DNA from 2 places in the Mesorhizobium sp. M0239 genome. Region 2 is predicted to be linked to the other one. Evidence: riboswitches for the same ligand, from Rfam matches in the RefSeq annotation. Region 2 holds a riboswitch; the other holds the start of a gene.
What was found. A riboswitch is a leader RNA that binds a small molecule or an ion and turns the genes downstream of it on or off. The one in region 2 is predicted to bind thiamine pyrophosphate.
Positions count from the first base shown of each region.

Region 1: it holds a riboswitch for thiamine pyrophosphate, as region 2 does, so the genes downstream of both, thiB (thiamine ABC transporter substrate binding subunit) here and NKI99_RS26270 (YkoF family thiamine/hydroxymethylpyrimidine-binding protein) in region 2, are expected to answer to the same signal.

Region 1 is NZ_JAMYSG010000013.1:157,257-164,895, reverse strand. Features, by position in the region: gene NKI99_RS16040 (M48 family metalloprotease) at 1-1,066, opposite strand, end outside; gene thiQ (thiamine ABC transporter ATP-binding protein) at 1,322-2,113, opposite strand; gene thiP (thiamine/thiamine pyrophosphate ABC transporter permease) at 2,106-3,725, opposite strand; gene thiB (thiamine ABC transporter substrate binding subunit) at 3,969-4,967, opposite strand; TPP riboswitch at 5,011-5,125, opposite strand; gene NKI99_RS16020 (thiamine diphosphokinase) at 5,213-5,872, shown strand; gene NKI99_RS16015 (ABC-F family ATP-binding cassette domain-containing protein) at 5,874-7,639, shown strand, end outside.
Region 2 is NZ_JAMYSG010000029.1:54,002-61,640, reverse strand. Features, by position in the region: gene NKI99_RS26310 (hypothetical protein) at 220-534, shown strand; gene NKI99_RS26305 (hypothetical protein) at 621-1,328, opposite strand; gene NKI99_RS26300 (hypothetical protein) at 1,368-1,628, opposite strand; gene NKI99_RS26295 (glycosyltransferase family 39 protein) at 1,627-3,171, shown strand; gene msrA (peptide-methionine (S)-S-oxide reductase MsrA) at 3,304-3,822, shown strand; gene NKI99_RS26285 (hypothetical protein) at 3,848-4,081, shown strand; gene NKI99_RS26280 (formyltransferase family protein) at 4,212-5,243, shown strand; gene NKI99_RS26275 (RodZ family helix-turn-helix domain-containing protein) at 5,288-5,608, opposite strand; TPP riboswitch at 5,804-5,917, shown strand; gene NKI99_RS26270 (YkoF family thiamine/hydroxymethylpyrimidine-binding protein) at 5,926-6,516, shown strand; gene NKI99_RS26265 (ABC transporter permease) at 6,612-7,373, shown strand; gene NKI99_RS26260 (ABC transporter ATP-binding protein) at 7,370-7,639, shown strand, end outside.

The sequences.
Region 1 (7,639 bases), on a different contig from region 2:
CCACCCAGCCGCTGCGGATATAGTCCGTCAGCGCCCGGTTCTTGTCGATGGAAACGCCATCGAAACGGATCGCTATGTCGCCGGGGCCGGTGGCCGTCACCGCTGCCGCCGAATTGTCGATGATGAAGCCGTCCGGCACCGTGAACGACACGCCAAGGCCCGGGTGCAGGAAGGTTTCGCCGCGCACATAGCCTTCCTCGGGTGTGTCGCCATAGAGCAGGCCGTCTATGCCGGCGAGGAAGGAATCGCGGTCGCGCGTGCCGACGCCCGGCGCGCCGAACTGGCGGGCATGGCGCTGCGCCAGATCGATGCGCTGCGGCGTGTTGGGGTGCGTGGCCAGGAAGTCCAGGCTGGCATCGGTGGCGCCGCTGATCGAGCGGAAATCGGTATAGGCCGACATCGATTGAAGGAAGCGGCCTGCGGCGAAAGGATCGTAGCCGGCCTCGCCGATCGATTTGATGCCGATGGCGTCGGCTTCCAGCTCCTGGTTGCGCGAAAATTGCGCCAGCCTCAGCTTGCCACGGATCAACGCCGCCTTGGCGGTCGGGCTGTCGCCGAGCACGTCCGAAACCACCTTGGTGGCCAGGCCTTCCTCGGCCTCCAGTTGCTGGCGCTGCAGGCCGTGATTGGCGGTGACGTGGCCCATCTCATGCGCGATGACGGCGGCAAGCTCGGCCGAATCATTGGCCAGCGCCAGGAGGCCGCGGGTGATGTAGAGATAGCCGCCCGGCAGCGCGAATGCGTTGACGTTGGGCGAATTTAAAATGGTGATGCGATAGGTCTGTGTCGGGTTGGCGGACACCACCGTCAAACTACCGACCACCTTGGCGACCATGCGTTCGAGCTTGGGGTCGGAATATTCACCGCCATAAGTCGCCAGGATGCGCGGGTGCTGCGCCTTGGCCAATTCGGCGAGCTTGTTGTTGGCGCCGACATTGTCCACCGTGATCGGCTTGTCGGAAGGCTGGAAGCCGGATTCCTGAACTTCCGGCGGCGTGAACATCTGGCAGCTTGCCAACGCCACGGCAAAGCCAGCCAGCGCGAGAAAGCGCGCCAGCGGTTTCATTCCCAATGTGTTAGCGCCGATCGCCAGAACGGCTTCCTTTCGGGTCCCGGCGCATGATCACGAAAATCGGGGGCGATCTTCGGAACGTGTCATGCGCTATCTCAAACTGCTGCAGCATCCGTGCCCGTCCCTTACGGCGGCGGCGGATACTGCAGGCAAATCACGGCCTGTGCCGGACCGGTAGGGCGACCTAGCCACACTCCCCCGGTCATGGCAAGCAAACGCCACATCGCCTGGAGCCGGTTTGACCGTAAATTATGTCCGCTTCCGGGCAACATCGCGTGATGTGGAATATCCAGCACCCGCGCCGATATAGCGCCGGAACGCCTCCGGACCAGCCCCGGTAAAGAAATCATCAGCCTTGCCGGTTGCCACCACCAACCCATTGTCGACAAACACCATGTGCTCGCCGATGCGGCGTGCATCCTCGGGCTGGTGGGTGACAAATAGCACCGTCATGACGCGTTCGGCATGAACGGCAGCAACCAGATCCAGCATCTCGTCGCGCAAAGCGGGTCCGAGCGAAGCGAAGGGCTCGTCGAGCAGCAACACCGGTCGGTCGCGCACCAGCACGCGGGCCAGTGCGACGCGCTGGCGTTCGCCCCCGGAGAGCTCGCGCGGCAGGCGTTTCTCCTTGCCCGCGAGACCGGTGCGCGCAAGCGCCTCGGCGACCGCGGCGCGGTCCGCCTCGGTCAGTCCCAGGGAGGGCGAGCGGCCGAGCCCGACATTCTGCTCGACGGAAAGATGCGCGAAGAGATTGTTCTCCTGGAACACCATCGACACCGGCCGCGCCGAGGCCGGCTCGGCGCTGACATCGGCCCCGCCGATCAGCACGCGGCCCGATTGTGGGGTCTCGAAGCCGGCGACCAGATTGAGCAGTGTCGACTTGCCCGAACCGCTCGGACCCATGATGGCGGTGATCTTCGCCGTGGCGAACTCGACGTCGAAGACAAGTGGCGCATCGCCATAGCTGCCATAACTGAACGACACATTGTCTAGCCGCACCGGCGCGCCCTTTTCGAGCCTGTTGGCCGCCCTCTCACGCATCGCGGACCTTCTCCCTTCCCAGCCAGTGCGCCGCCACGATCAACGCGAGACAGACGAAGCCGAGCAGCAGTGCCAGGCCGGCGGCATCCTCGGTGCGGTAGCTGCCCATCCGTGCCAGAAGAAGGTAGGGCAATGTCTGCACGGAATCACTGCCGAACAGGGCAATGACACCGAGATCGCCGAGCGACAGCGCCATGGCGAAAGCGAAGGCCGTGGCGAGCGGTCGCCGCAGCGACGGCCAGTCGACCAGCATCAGCCGGTTCCAGCCCGCAATGCCGAGCTGTGCGCAGAGCCGTTCGTGACGCTCGCTCGCCGCATCATAGGCGGGACGCACGGCGCGCAGGGCGAACGGCATCGCCATCACCGCATTGACGGTGACGACCATGACCGGGGCGATGGCAAAGACATCGCCGGCATGGCGCAGCAACACGAACCAGCCGGCGCCGACGACGATCGGCGGCACGACAAGGACAAAACCGGCGCCTGTATCGGTGGCGCGTTCGAGCAGTGTCTTTGCGCCGGCACGGCGGTTCAGCGCCAGTGCCCGCCGCGCCATGGTCAGCGCCAGCGACAGCATCACCGAAAGCAGCGCCGACAGAAAGGCGAGCGCCGCGCTGGTCAGCGTTGCCTGCCGGACAGTGGCCTCTCTGGCCAAACGGCCGAGGTCCGCACCCAACCCGGCCACCACGGTTGCCGCCATCGGCCCAACGACGAACAGCAGCGCCAGGATGATGACTAGCGCGTTCAACCAGGTCTCGCTCCGATTGACCGAGAGATAGCGGCGTTGCGCGACCGGCAAATTGGTGTCGCCGACCACATTGGCGCCCAGGCGCGTCAGGGTCAGCACAACGATAAAGGTCAAGGCGATCTGCAACAGCGTCAATGTAACGGCCCGGGCGGGATCGAAATCGAAGCGCAGCGCCTGGTAGATGCCGACCTCAAGCGTCGTCGCGGCCGGCCCGCCGCCGAGCGTCAGCACGATGGTGAAGGATGTGATGCAGAGCATGAACACCAGCCCGGCGACGCCGGGCAGTGCGGCGCGCAGCGTTGGCCATTCGATCAGCCGGAACGCCGGCCGCGCCGCCATGCCGAGCTGGCTCGCCAACCGCCATTGGTCGGCCGGTATGGTCTGCAGCGCCTCGAGGAACAGCCGCGTCGCCAGCGGCAGGTTGAAGAAGACATGGGCGACGAGGATGCCGGACAGGCCATAGATGCCCGGCCAGCTTCCCCCGCCGATCACGGCAAGCACGCCGGCGAAATAGCCGGCACGGCCATAAAGCGCCAGGATGCCGAGTGCTGCGACAATAGCCGGCAGCGCCAACGGCACGGCGAAGATCTGCAGGATGAAGGCGCGAGCGAAGAAACGTGGGTGCCGCGACAGAGCGCGCGCCACGAACAGCGCCGGGATGACCGAAAGCAGCGTCGAGAGCGCCGCTTGCCAGAGCGTGAAGCGAATGACGCGAAGCAGATAGGGATCGAAGGTTGCCCAGGCGCCCGAGAAATCATGGGCGCCCTCGAAAAGCAGGCCAGCAAACGCGCCGCCGATCAGCAGCGCGATTGCAGCGAGCGCGAGGGTGCCAGCGGTGATGCGGGGGTCAGACGCGCGTTGCACGCTGGACCACCATTCTTTCCATCGCGGCAATTACAAAGGATTGCGTTCCTTGGCGCCCCCCTCTGTCCTGCCGGACATCTCCCCCTCCAGGGAGGAGATCGGCCGTCACCCATGCTTCCGCTAGTCTCCAACGTTGCCGGACTATAACCAGCAACGACGCTGCCAATCTCCCCCCTTGAGGGGGAGATTGCCGGCAGGCCAGAGGGGGGTGGAGTGGCGCGAACATCAAAAGAACTCGCAAGCCTACTTGCTCATCACCGCCAGCCATTCATCGACCCAAGCCTTGCGGTTGGCAGCGACCTCTTGCGGGCTGAACAGCAAGGTCTTGGTCGGCTTGACCAGTTTGTCGAAGGCCGGATTGAGCGGCTTGTCGGTCTTGCCGGCCGGGAACATCCAGTTGGTCTCGGGGATGGCATCCTGGAATTTCGGCCCGGTCATGAAGGCGATGAACTTGGCCGCCAGCGGGTTCTTGGCCCCCGCCGTGGTGATACCCGCGACTTCTATCTGCAAATACTCGCCCTCCTCGAACGACGCTGCCTGATAGCGCTCTGTCTTCTCGGCGACCATGTGGTAGGCCGGCGACGTCGTGTAGGACAGCACCATCGGCGCCTCGCCCTTGGTGAACAGCCCATAGGCCTCGCTCCAGCCCGGCGTCACGGTCAGCACTTTCGCCTTGAGCTTGGCCCAGGCCTCGGGCGCCTTGTCGCCATAGACTGACTTGACCCACAGAAGCAGACCGAGGCCCGGCGTGGAGGTGCGCGGATCCTGGATGACGATCTTGTCATCGGCACTGCCCTCGACCAGCTCTTTCAGGCTTTTCGGCGGGATCTTCAGCTTCTCGGTGTCGTAGACGACGGCGAAATATCCGTAGTCAAAGGGGACAAAAGTATCGTCGCTCCAGCCACCCGGCACGTTGACATCAGTTACGCCGCCATGCGGCGCGAACAAGCCTGACGCCTTGGCATCGGCGGTGAGATTGGTGTCGAGGCCAAGCACGATATCGGCCTTGGTCGATGCGCCTTCCAATCTGACGCGGTTGAGCAGCGCGACGCCGTCGGCGACCGAGACGAACTCGACATCGCAGCCGCATTCGGCCTCGAACTCCTTCTTCACCACGGGACCCGGACCCCAGTCGGCGGTGAAGCTATCATAGGTGTAGACGGTGAGCTTGTCCTTGGCCAAGGCCGGTCCGGACAAGGCCACGACCGTTGCTGAAACAAGAGCGTATAAAAACGTGCGCATCGGCGCCTCCTTCGTTCGAATTGAAAGGAATTGAGGCGTCGGACTGTCCGAAACGTCTAATCCCTCCGCCGGTACAAACCGGATCAGGTTCAGCGGGTTGGCGAGACTGCCTCTCAGCCGGTCCGCGAAGATCGCGTCCGGCACCCCGTTAGAGCGTTTCGACACATAGGCCGGGCCGATCCCCCATGCAAGTGGGAGTTTGCCGCCTTCCGTTTCCCGTGCCGGGCTGGTAAGGGCCACACGATATGAGCACATTCACCATCCTGCTTGGCGGCGATCTCATCCGCACGCCACGGCTCGACCGCCAGGCCGAAGGCTCCCGCGTCATCGCCGCCGACGCCGGCATCGGGCATGCGCGGCTGCTGGGTCTCGTGCCCGAACTGTGGGTGGGCGATTTCGATTCCGTGCCAGCCGAGCTGCCTGACGATCTCGCTTCCGTGCCGCGCCGGACCTTCCCGGCGGAAAAGGACCAGACCGATGGCGAACTGGCCATTGCCGCCGCACTCGAGCGCGGCGCGACCCGCCTGGTGCTCGCAGGTGCTTTCGGCGGCAAGCGCGCCGACCACGCTTTCCTGCATCTGGCGCTTGCCCTGCGGCTGGCCGAGGCCGGGACTGATGTGCTCCTGACCAGCGGCGCCCAGGAAGGCATCCCGCTGCTGCGCGGAACGGCCGGCTTCGACTATGCCGATGGCACGCTGTTTTCGGTGCTCGGCTTTTCCGAGCTCGCCGGCCTGACCGTCACCGGCGCCAAATGGCCGCTGAACCACGTCAAGGTGGTGTTCGGTTCGTCGCTGACCATCTCCAACGAGGTCAAGTCCGACAAGACCGGGGGCCGCCTCGAAATCGCGCTCGGCCATGGCCGCGCGATGCTGCTCGCTCATCCCTATCCCTTACCTGAAAGCTGACATGGCCCCGCCTCTTCTCAACCTCGACGGGATAAAACTGACCTTCGGCGGCACGCCGCTGCTCGACGGCGCCGCCTTGACGGCTTCGGCCGGCGACAAGATCGCACTGGTCGGCCGCAACGGGTCGGGCAAGTCGACCCTGCTGAAGATCGCCGCTGGCCTGATCGAGCCGCAGGATGGCGAGGTGTTCCGCCAGCCTTCGGCGACCGTCCGCTATCTGCCGCAGATGCCCGACATGGAAGGTTTTGCCACCGTCCGCGCCTATGTCGAGGCCGGGCTTGGCCCCGCCGACGATCCCTACCGCGCCAGCTATCTGATGGAGCATCTCGGACTGTCGGGCGAGGAGCGGCCCAACGATCTGTCGGGCGGCGAGGCGAGGCGCGCTGCCCTTGCCCGCGTCATGGCGCCGGAGCCAGACATCCTGCTGCTCGATGAGCCGACCAACCATCTCGACCTCTCGGTCATCGAATGGCTGGAAGAAGAACTCATCCGCACCTCCTCGGCACTGATCGTCATCTCGCACGACCGCCGCTTTCTCGAACGTGTGTCGCGCGCCACCATCTGGCTCGATCGCGGCCAGACCCGCAGGCTGGACAAGGGCTTTGGCCATTTCGAGGAATGGCGCGACCTGGTCCTGGAGGAAGAAGAGCGCGAGCAGCATAAACTCGGCCGCCAGATCGTTCGCGAAGAGCATTGGCTGCGCTACGGCGTGACGGCGCGGCGCAAGCGAAACATGCGCCGGCTCGGCGAGTTGCAGACCATGCGCCAGCGTTTTCGCGGCCATCGGGGTGCCGAAGGGTCGGCGACCATGGTGGCGAGCGACGCCGCCGAGTCCGGCAAGCTGGTGATCGAGGCGAAGAACATCGAGAAGAGCTTTGGCGATCTCACCGTGGTCAAGGGGTTTTCGACCCGCATCCAGCGCGGCGATCGCGTCGGCCTGGTCGGGCCGAACGGCGCCGGCAAGACGACGCTCTTGAAGATGCTGACCGGCGAGATGAAGCCGGACGCCGGTTCGGTGCGGCTCGGCACCAATCTGGAGATCGCCACGCTCGACCAGAAGCGCGAGGCGGTCGACCCGCAGGAGACGCTGGCGCAATATCTCACCGACGGGCGCGGCGAGAACCTCGTCCTCAATGGCGAGCAGCGCCACGTCGTCTCCTACATGAAGGATTTCCTGTTCAAGCCGGAGCAGGCACGCACCCCGGTGCGCGAGTTGTCCGGCGGAGAACGGGCACGGCTCTTGCTGGCGCGGGTGCTGGCGCGGCCGGCAAACCTTCTGGTGCTCGACGAGCCGACCAACGATCTCGATATGGAGACGCTGGAACTGCTGCAGGAACTGGTCGCCGGCTTTGCCGGCACCGTCATCCTGGTCAGCCACGACCGCGATTTCCTCGACCGCACCGTGACCAGCCTGATCGCGCCGGATGGTGAAGGCCGCTGGATCGAATATGCCGGCGGCTACTCCGACATGCTGGCGCAGCGCGGCGGCACCAGGCTGGACGACCGCAAGGCGCGTGCGAAGGCCGAAAACGGCGAAGCGCCAGTGACGACCAGAAGTGAAGCGGCCGCGCCAAAGGGGCCGGCGAAGAAACTGTCGTTCAAACAGAAATTCGCGCTGGAATCGCTGCCCAAGAAAATCGAGGCTGTGACGGCTTCGATCTCAAGGCTGGAGAACAACATCGCCGATCCGGCCTATTACGAGCGCGACCCGGCCTCCTTCCAGAAAACCATCGCCGCCCTCGACAAGGAGCGCGCCACGCTGGCGGC
Region 2 (7,639 bases):
CAACCTGGCGCGGCGCTGCTCTCATTTCCAGAAACGACCGCTGCCCGCTTCGGCTCACGCCGGGGCGGCTTTTTTGTATTTCCGATCGGCCATTGCTGAGCGGCATTCGATCTGAAACTAGATAAAGACTTGAGCGGATGAAGTGTTCATATATTGTTAAACAAGAGGTAGACCACAGAAGACGGAAGCCATCTCCATCATCAAACGGGAGTAGCTTTCATGAACAAGTTCACTGTTATTTTAGCCGCTGTTGCAGTTGCATCGTCCGTTGGAGCCGCCGAGGCAGGTTGTGGGTGCGGAGGTTCGGGCGGCTGGGGAGGCAATTCGGGCAGCCTGATCAATGTTTCGCCATCCATCGACCTTGGCAAGATCACCGCGCTGAACGACGTGCTCAGCGGCAACAACATCCTGAGCGGCAATGTCGTCTCAGGCATTCTGAACGGCAACAAGACCAACATCGTCGGTGGCGTTCTGAGCGGGCTCGGCGTCAACCTGCTGGGCGGCAACAGCTACAGGCTGGGCAAGCGCCACTAGTTCGGCGCTGCATTCCAATCATCGAAGGCAACCCAAAATAGCCCGTTCCGGTTCGCCGGGCGGGCTATTTTCGCGTGTCGGGCCGATCAAGCGAGGATGTTGACCGCGCGTGCCGCGACCAGCGCGATGGTCAGCAGCGAGATCATGGCCTCGGCCATCATCAGCAGCTTGGCGCGCTGGGAGAGTGGCAAGGTATCGGTGGGCGAAAATGCGGTCGCATTGGTGAAGGCGAGGAAGAAATAATCGACGAAGCCGGGCAGCCAGTCTCGAAGCTCACGGTCGTTCAACGTCATCTGCGCGAACAGGAAATCGGCCTGTGCGAGCTTGACGAGGCCGCAGGTCGGCGGACCGCCGCGGTCGGTGCTCCAGAACCACAAGGCAAACACGATGACGTTGGTAACCCAGATGTTGAGTGCGTCGATCAGCAGCGTCGTACCGCTGTTGCCGGCATGGCCCTCCAGCAAGGCACGCACCAGCAGGACCAGCGAACCGCAATTCATGATGCTGATGATGGCGGTCATGGTCAGGGCTGTTCTGCGGATCATGACCCGAAACTGGCCGATCGCATGCCACTCGTGGTCCTCGACCGCCTTTCGGGTAGCGGCCTGTGTCCAGGCGGTGGCCACCGACAAGGGCAGCAGCAGGGCCGCCTCCAGCGCGGGCGCCACCCAGCGCGGCCCGAATGAGAGATTGTTGATGACCAGAAGCTGCAGGCAGATGATGACGAGAACGGCCGCACGGGCCATCCAGAAATCGAGCGCACGGTAATGAATGACGGCATGGTGGTGGCGCATTTTTCAAATCCTGGATGCTTTTTTGGGGACGGGAGCCGGTCAGGCGTAGGCGACACCTGCCGCGATCACGCCCAAGGCGCCATGCCCGGCATGTTCAGGGTGCTGCGGGATGGCGTGTTCCATTGTTGTCTTGCTGGCATGTGATGACGGGAGAGGCGGCATGGTGGCGCGAAACTCTGCCTCAATCTTGGTTTTGCCATGGTCGGCCAAGTATACATTTTCGTAAGCTTCAAGTCTGGGCTGTTCGTAAAACCGTCCGGTGTGATTTATCCACCGCATGACGCGAATCGACGAACCCATGAACGGTTGGCTGCCGGTCGGCAGTTCTGTTCCAGGCGACTGGCGGCAGTCGTCGATCTGGCCGGGTCTGATGCGCTATCCAGAAGCCGGCCTGGCGCTTTTATGCCTGACGCAGATCCTGTGCTGGACCGTGGTTCCGGCGCTTGTCGATGCCGCCCCGCCCGGCGATGTCGTCGAGAGCTTCATGTGGGGCCGCGAATGGGTGCTTTTGACCTACAAGCATCCGCAGCTCCCCGGCTGGCTGCTCGAGATCAGCCATCTTCTGACCGGATCGTTCCGCTGGCCGCAATATCTGCTCGCCCAGCTTGTCGTCTCGGCGACCTTCGTCTTCGTCTACCTGCTGGCCCGCGACATGCTCGGGAGAACCCGCGCGCTGGCCGCCGTGCTTTTGATGCCGTCATTGTATTTCTTCGGCTGGCCGACACCGCAGTTCAATCATGATTACGCGCAGATGCCCTTCTGGGCCGCAATCTGCTGGCTGCTGTGGCGTGCGGGCCGTGGCGGTGGGCCGGGCTGGTGGCTGCCGCTCGGACTGGTGTCGGGCGTCGGGCTCTATGCCAAGTTTTCCACCGGGTTGCTGTTGCTCTTCGGGGCGATCTGGCTGTTGTCGGACACACGGGCACGCAACCGGCTCGCCACGCCCTGGCCCTGGCTTGGGCTCGCGGTTTTCCTCGCCGTCGCCGCGCCGCTGGCCGTCCAGCTCTACCGCATCGATTTCCTGCCGCTGACCTATGTCGCCGGCCGCGATGAATGGGTGTTGGTCCACCGCGCCCGCCTTTACTATATCGGTGTCCAAATGGCGGGGCTCTGCGGCTTATTGCTGGTGCTGTCGATATCGGGGCTGTTGCGGCGTTCGCCCGCGCCGGAACAGCCCATCGAGAGCGGCGCGCTGGCCTATCTCGTGTGGATGGGGCTTGGTCCGGCGGTGCTTGTCATGGTGGCTTCGCTGTTCACCGGCGCCGGCGAGGCGTGGGGCGCGCCGATGTACAATCTGGTCGGCGTTGTGGCGCTCGCCTTGCTGGGTCATCGGCTCGGCGCCGTCGAACTGCGACGGCTGGCGATCTGCGCGTTCGCCTGCATCCTCGGCATGTCCGGTGCCTATGCGGGCATCCGCTGGACGAGTTGCAATTTGCGCGGGCGCATGGATGCCGTCTGCTGGCCAGCGCGGCAGATTTCGGACGAAGCCGAGGCGGTCTGGCACGCGGCGGTGCCCGGTCGGCTCGACATCGTCGGCGGCGATACCCGCATCGCGTTGCTGGCGGGCCTCAACGCCTATGACAAGCCGTCGATCTTCACCGACCTCGACATGCGGCTCGCCCCCTGGATCACCAGCCAGCGGCTGCGCGATCACGGCATGCTCCTGGTCTGGCCCGGGAGCGGCGTGCCACCTCGGCTGCTGGCGTGGCTGGGCAACATCCCCGTCAAGACCGTTCTTTTCGACTGGTCGCTCAGGGCACCACCGGTGGCGATCAGCTTTGCCGCCATTCCGCCTGGCATGAAGCTACCGGGTTTGATCGACAGGCTCGCCCAAACGAGCAACTGAAGTAGATCCACCGCGTCCGCTGGACGAAGCAGGTGACAATGCCCATTTATGGCGAGACCACTTGCTTTTACGCAATTCCAGACGGAAAACCGCTACACACTTTTCCTGGAATTGCTTTTGAGGAGACGTGACATGGCGACTTCGACCGAACGTGCAGTCCTTGCCGGCGGCTGTTTCTGGGGCATGCAGGATTTGATACGGCGCTATCCCGGCGTCATCTCCACCCGTGTCGGCTACAGCGGCGGCGACGTGCTCAACGCCACCTACCGCAACCACGGCACCCACGCAGAAGCCATCGAGATCAATTTCGATCCGGCCATCATAAGCTTTCGCACGCTGCTGGAACGCTTTTTCCAGATCCACGATCCGACGACCCGCAACCGCCAGGGCAACGATGTCGGGACGAGTTATCGCTCGGCGATCTATTACACCAGCGACGAACAGAAGCGCGTCGCCGAGGACACCATCGCCGATGTCGATGCCTCGGGCCTGTGGCCGGGCAAGGTCGTCACCGAAGTCGCACCCGTTGGTCCATTCTGGGAAGCCGAGCCCGAGCATCAGGACTATCTGGAGAAATATCCCGACGGATACACCTGCCACTTCGTCAGGCCAGGCTGGAAGCTGCCGGTTCGCGAGACGGCGGTTTCGTAGATTTGCAACTGCGATTTGCCCTGCATTGCTGCTCGACGGTGTCGTCGAGCAGATCATCGCATCCAAACCCCTTTCGGTCAGCGCGGCTTGTCGCGTCGGTGAAGCCATCGAGCTTTCACCAATGTGCGAAAGCGCCCTTCGAACACCTTCGTCAACGGCGAATGCGGATGCGGTAGGCAAACACGGTCAGGCGGTTGACAGCCTGCCGTATCGCGGTCCAACTGCGCAGGAAGAGTTGATTTCGGGAGACGGGCCGTGAAAAAAGTTTACGAAAAGCCAGTGTTTGTAAAACGCGAGCGTCTTTCGGTTGTCACTGCCTTGGCATCGCCTTCCACTCAGCCGACCTGACAAGCTCGCCCTGACCTGTCGGCCCGTTTGAGCCGCCGAAGATGAGGCCGATCGAATCGACCGATCACTCGGAGCCGATCACAGCCGTTTTTGTCCTCGATATCTCTAACTATACGGGGCCTCTGCTCGCCGGCTGGCTAGAGGCTGGAAATGCAATTGGCGCGATCATCGTGCCCGGGTTCCGGCGTCGTCCCACCGGTTTCAGCATTGGCAATTTCCGGCGAAGGCTTCAACGCAAGCTGCTGCTCAGGCGGTTTATCGGTAACACGCCTGTCAAGTTGATCGAATTTGGCCGCCCTTACGATTGGAATGCGCTTGGTCGGCAATTGTCTGACGTCCGCGCCGATGTGCTGGTCTGCTACACTTTGCCTGTCTTGATCCCTCAAGAGGTTCTTGGCCATTTTTCCAAAGGCGGGGTCAACCTCCACCCGGCGCTGCTCCCCGACTATCGAGGGCCCCACCCGATCCAGCGCTTGGCCGTGGACGGCCGGCATGCGGCTCATGGCGGCGTCACGCTCCACAAGATGTCCGCCGGTTTTGACGAGGGTGACATTCTCGGGCAGGTGCCGTTTTCCGAAGCTGACTGGACATCGAGAGAAGCCCTGGTCGACAGCACGGCAACCGCTATGCGGATTCTGGTGAGCGAGGCGGTGCCGACCTACTGCCGGGGGCTGTTGTCAGGAATGCCGCAACCGAAAGGCGATTTCGTCTGGGCGCGGCTTCAGCCCAGCCACCTGATAATCTCGCCGGCCATGTCGGTCGAGCATGTTGTACGGCTATGGCATGTGCTTGGCCTTCTGCCAGGCATCTATCTTGAAATCGGAACGCGCAAAGTCAGGCTGGGATTCCAGATCAGAAGGCTGGGGCCCTGCACAGGAAAGGCCCCGGTCAGGCGGTGGGGAACAGTGGAATTTGATCTCGCCAACGGTCGGGTCCTGTATTTTACCTACGGTAGAGTGCTCAAACGGCTGCTCAATTCGAAACACCTATTTTCGCGCCCGCCCGCCGGGAGACCCGCTCCAGAAATCCGGCTGTTCGGCAAAGCGAGTGCTGCGGACCAGAAAAACGGATGAAGTCGCTGGGCGATGCCCAGCGGCTTCATCCGTTTGCGACGTGGTTACTTGCCACAATGATTATCGTTTACCGTTGGCGCCGTCGCGTTACCATCGGCGTCCGGCTGCGCGCCTTGCGGGTTGGTCGGGCAATTCTGATCCGCGTTCGAATTCATGTCCCCTACCGTGCCAGTCGTGCTGTTGGTCGTGCCCGGGTCGACAGTGTCCGGCTCGATCGTATTCGGGGAAGCCGGCGTGTTCGGCTCAACCGTCACCGACTTGCCGCTGCCGCTTCCATTTGCGTTGTTGCTGCCGGCGCTTTGCGCCATGGCTGACGTGGCCAGACCAATGGTGAGAACCGAAGCTGCGAGGATTTTCATGAACATGGTTTGTCTCCATTTCTGTGAAGTCGTCGCTTATTTTCTACGAAAGTGATCGCGTTGCGACTGTGGGGACAACCGGTCGCGGCGGCGAAGGTTCCCGACAAAATTCCGCTCAGGCGCACCGTGACTGGCGCAATGCTTTTGGCGCAGTGCTCTGAAAAAACGGCTTTCCCTTGAACTCGAATGATGCTTTAAGGCGCACATCCACAGGGGTGCTCCGTACGGTCGGGGCTGAGACGGGGGCGGCAAGCCCACAGACCCTAGAAGCTGATCTGGGTAATACCAGCGGAGCGAGGCGGGCGATGTTTTGAGGCGCACAGATTTCCCTATACCCCATGACCGACGATTTCGTCGGTGTCATTCTTGGCGCGCTCGGTGCGCTCGATCCCTGGCGCGACAAGCTCAGGATCGAGACCGACGACATCTCGACCTTGCTGGTCGGGTCGCCCGAAGTGCTGTTTCCCGCCATGCGCGACCTCTTCGTGGCGGCGGCACGTAGCGGCAAACATTGCGTGTTGTCGGCCACCATCTCGCGCGGGTGCCCTGGCGAGCCGGATGATCCGATCTGCCGCTCCGATGCACTTGGCGGGCCTGTCGGGCCACTCGGCCCGCGCAAGGATGCGGCCATCGCGGCGGTGCGCAATGCTGCTGCCACCGGCCAGCCGGCGGCGGCGCAGTTCTCGCTCTATGTGATGGGCACCGACGACCACATGGACGAGATCTACGGCTGCATCGATTTTCTCAAGCAGTCCGGCGTCTATGAGCGTTCCAAGCATTTCTGCACGAAACTGCGCGGTGATGCCGGTGCGATCTTTTCGGCGCTGGACGAGGCCTTCTGCCGCTTCGGACCAGGCGCCGGCCACGTAACCCTCGACGTCACGGTCTCGGCCAACAGCCCGTCGGCTGTCTGAAGCTGCCGCCGCCTCCGCGCGGCCGTCAAAGGTTATCTCCCGTGGTCTCATCATCATTCGCTTCGCGCCCGATCGCGGGCCTTCTTGTCAAGGCAATGCCGGCCATGATCTCGGTCGGTTTGCTCCTAGTGGCGTGGGAGCTTTATGCCACCTATTCCGGCATCAGGCCGACGATACTGCCGGCGCCGTCGCGCGTTTTCGAGCAAGCGCTGCTCAATCGCCAGGCGCTGGCCGACAACGCCATTCCGACCATCGGCGCCACGCTGCTCGGCTTTGCCTGTTCGCTCAGCGCCGCCTTCGTGCTGTCGATGCTGGTCGACTTCTTCCAGCCGCTGCGGCGTGCGCTGTTTCCCGTCTTAATCGTCAGCCAGACCTTGCCGCTGGTGGCCATCGCGCCGCTGGTGGTGCTGTGGTTCGGCTTCGGGCTGGCGCCCAAGATCATGCTGGTGGCGCTGGTTACCTTCTTTCCGATGCTGGTTGCATTGGTCGAGGGTTATGAGTCGACCGAGGCCGAGATCGGGCAAATGCTGCGCGCCATGGGGGCAGGGCGCTGGCGCATCTTCGTGCTGGCACGGCTGCCTTCGGCGCTGCCCTATTTCTTCGCTGGCTTGAGGATCTCCATCACCTACGCCGTGGTCGGCGCGATCTTCGCCGAATATGCGGGGGCCGCGAAGGGGCTGGGCATCTACATGCTCAACGCCAAGAACAATTTCCGTCCTGACCTGGTTCTTGCCGGCGTCGGAGTGAGCGCTGCCCTGACCCTTGTCCTGTTCGGGTTGACTGTACTGCTGCAGCGCCTTGCGATGCCCTGGGAGCGGGCCGGCAAGGAAACCGCCGGGAAGGGAGCCTGGCGATGAGCCGGCTGGAACTGCGGCACGTGCGCAAGGCGTTCGGTCGGCTCGACGTGCTGGCCGATATTTCGCTTAGCGTCGGCGCTGGTGAATTCGTCTCGATTCTTGGACCCTCGGGCGCCGGCAAATCGACGCTGTTCCAGCTTCTGACCGGCGCCGAGCATGGCGAGGGCGAGATGTTGTTCGACGGCGCGCCGCTCGACGACCACGGCAGGCATTTCGCCTTCATGCCGCAGCGTGACGCGCTGATGCCGTGGCGGCGCATCCTCGAC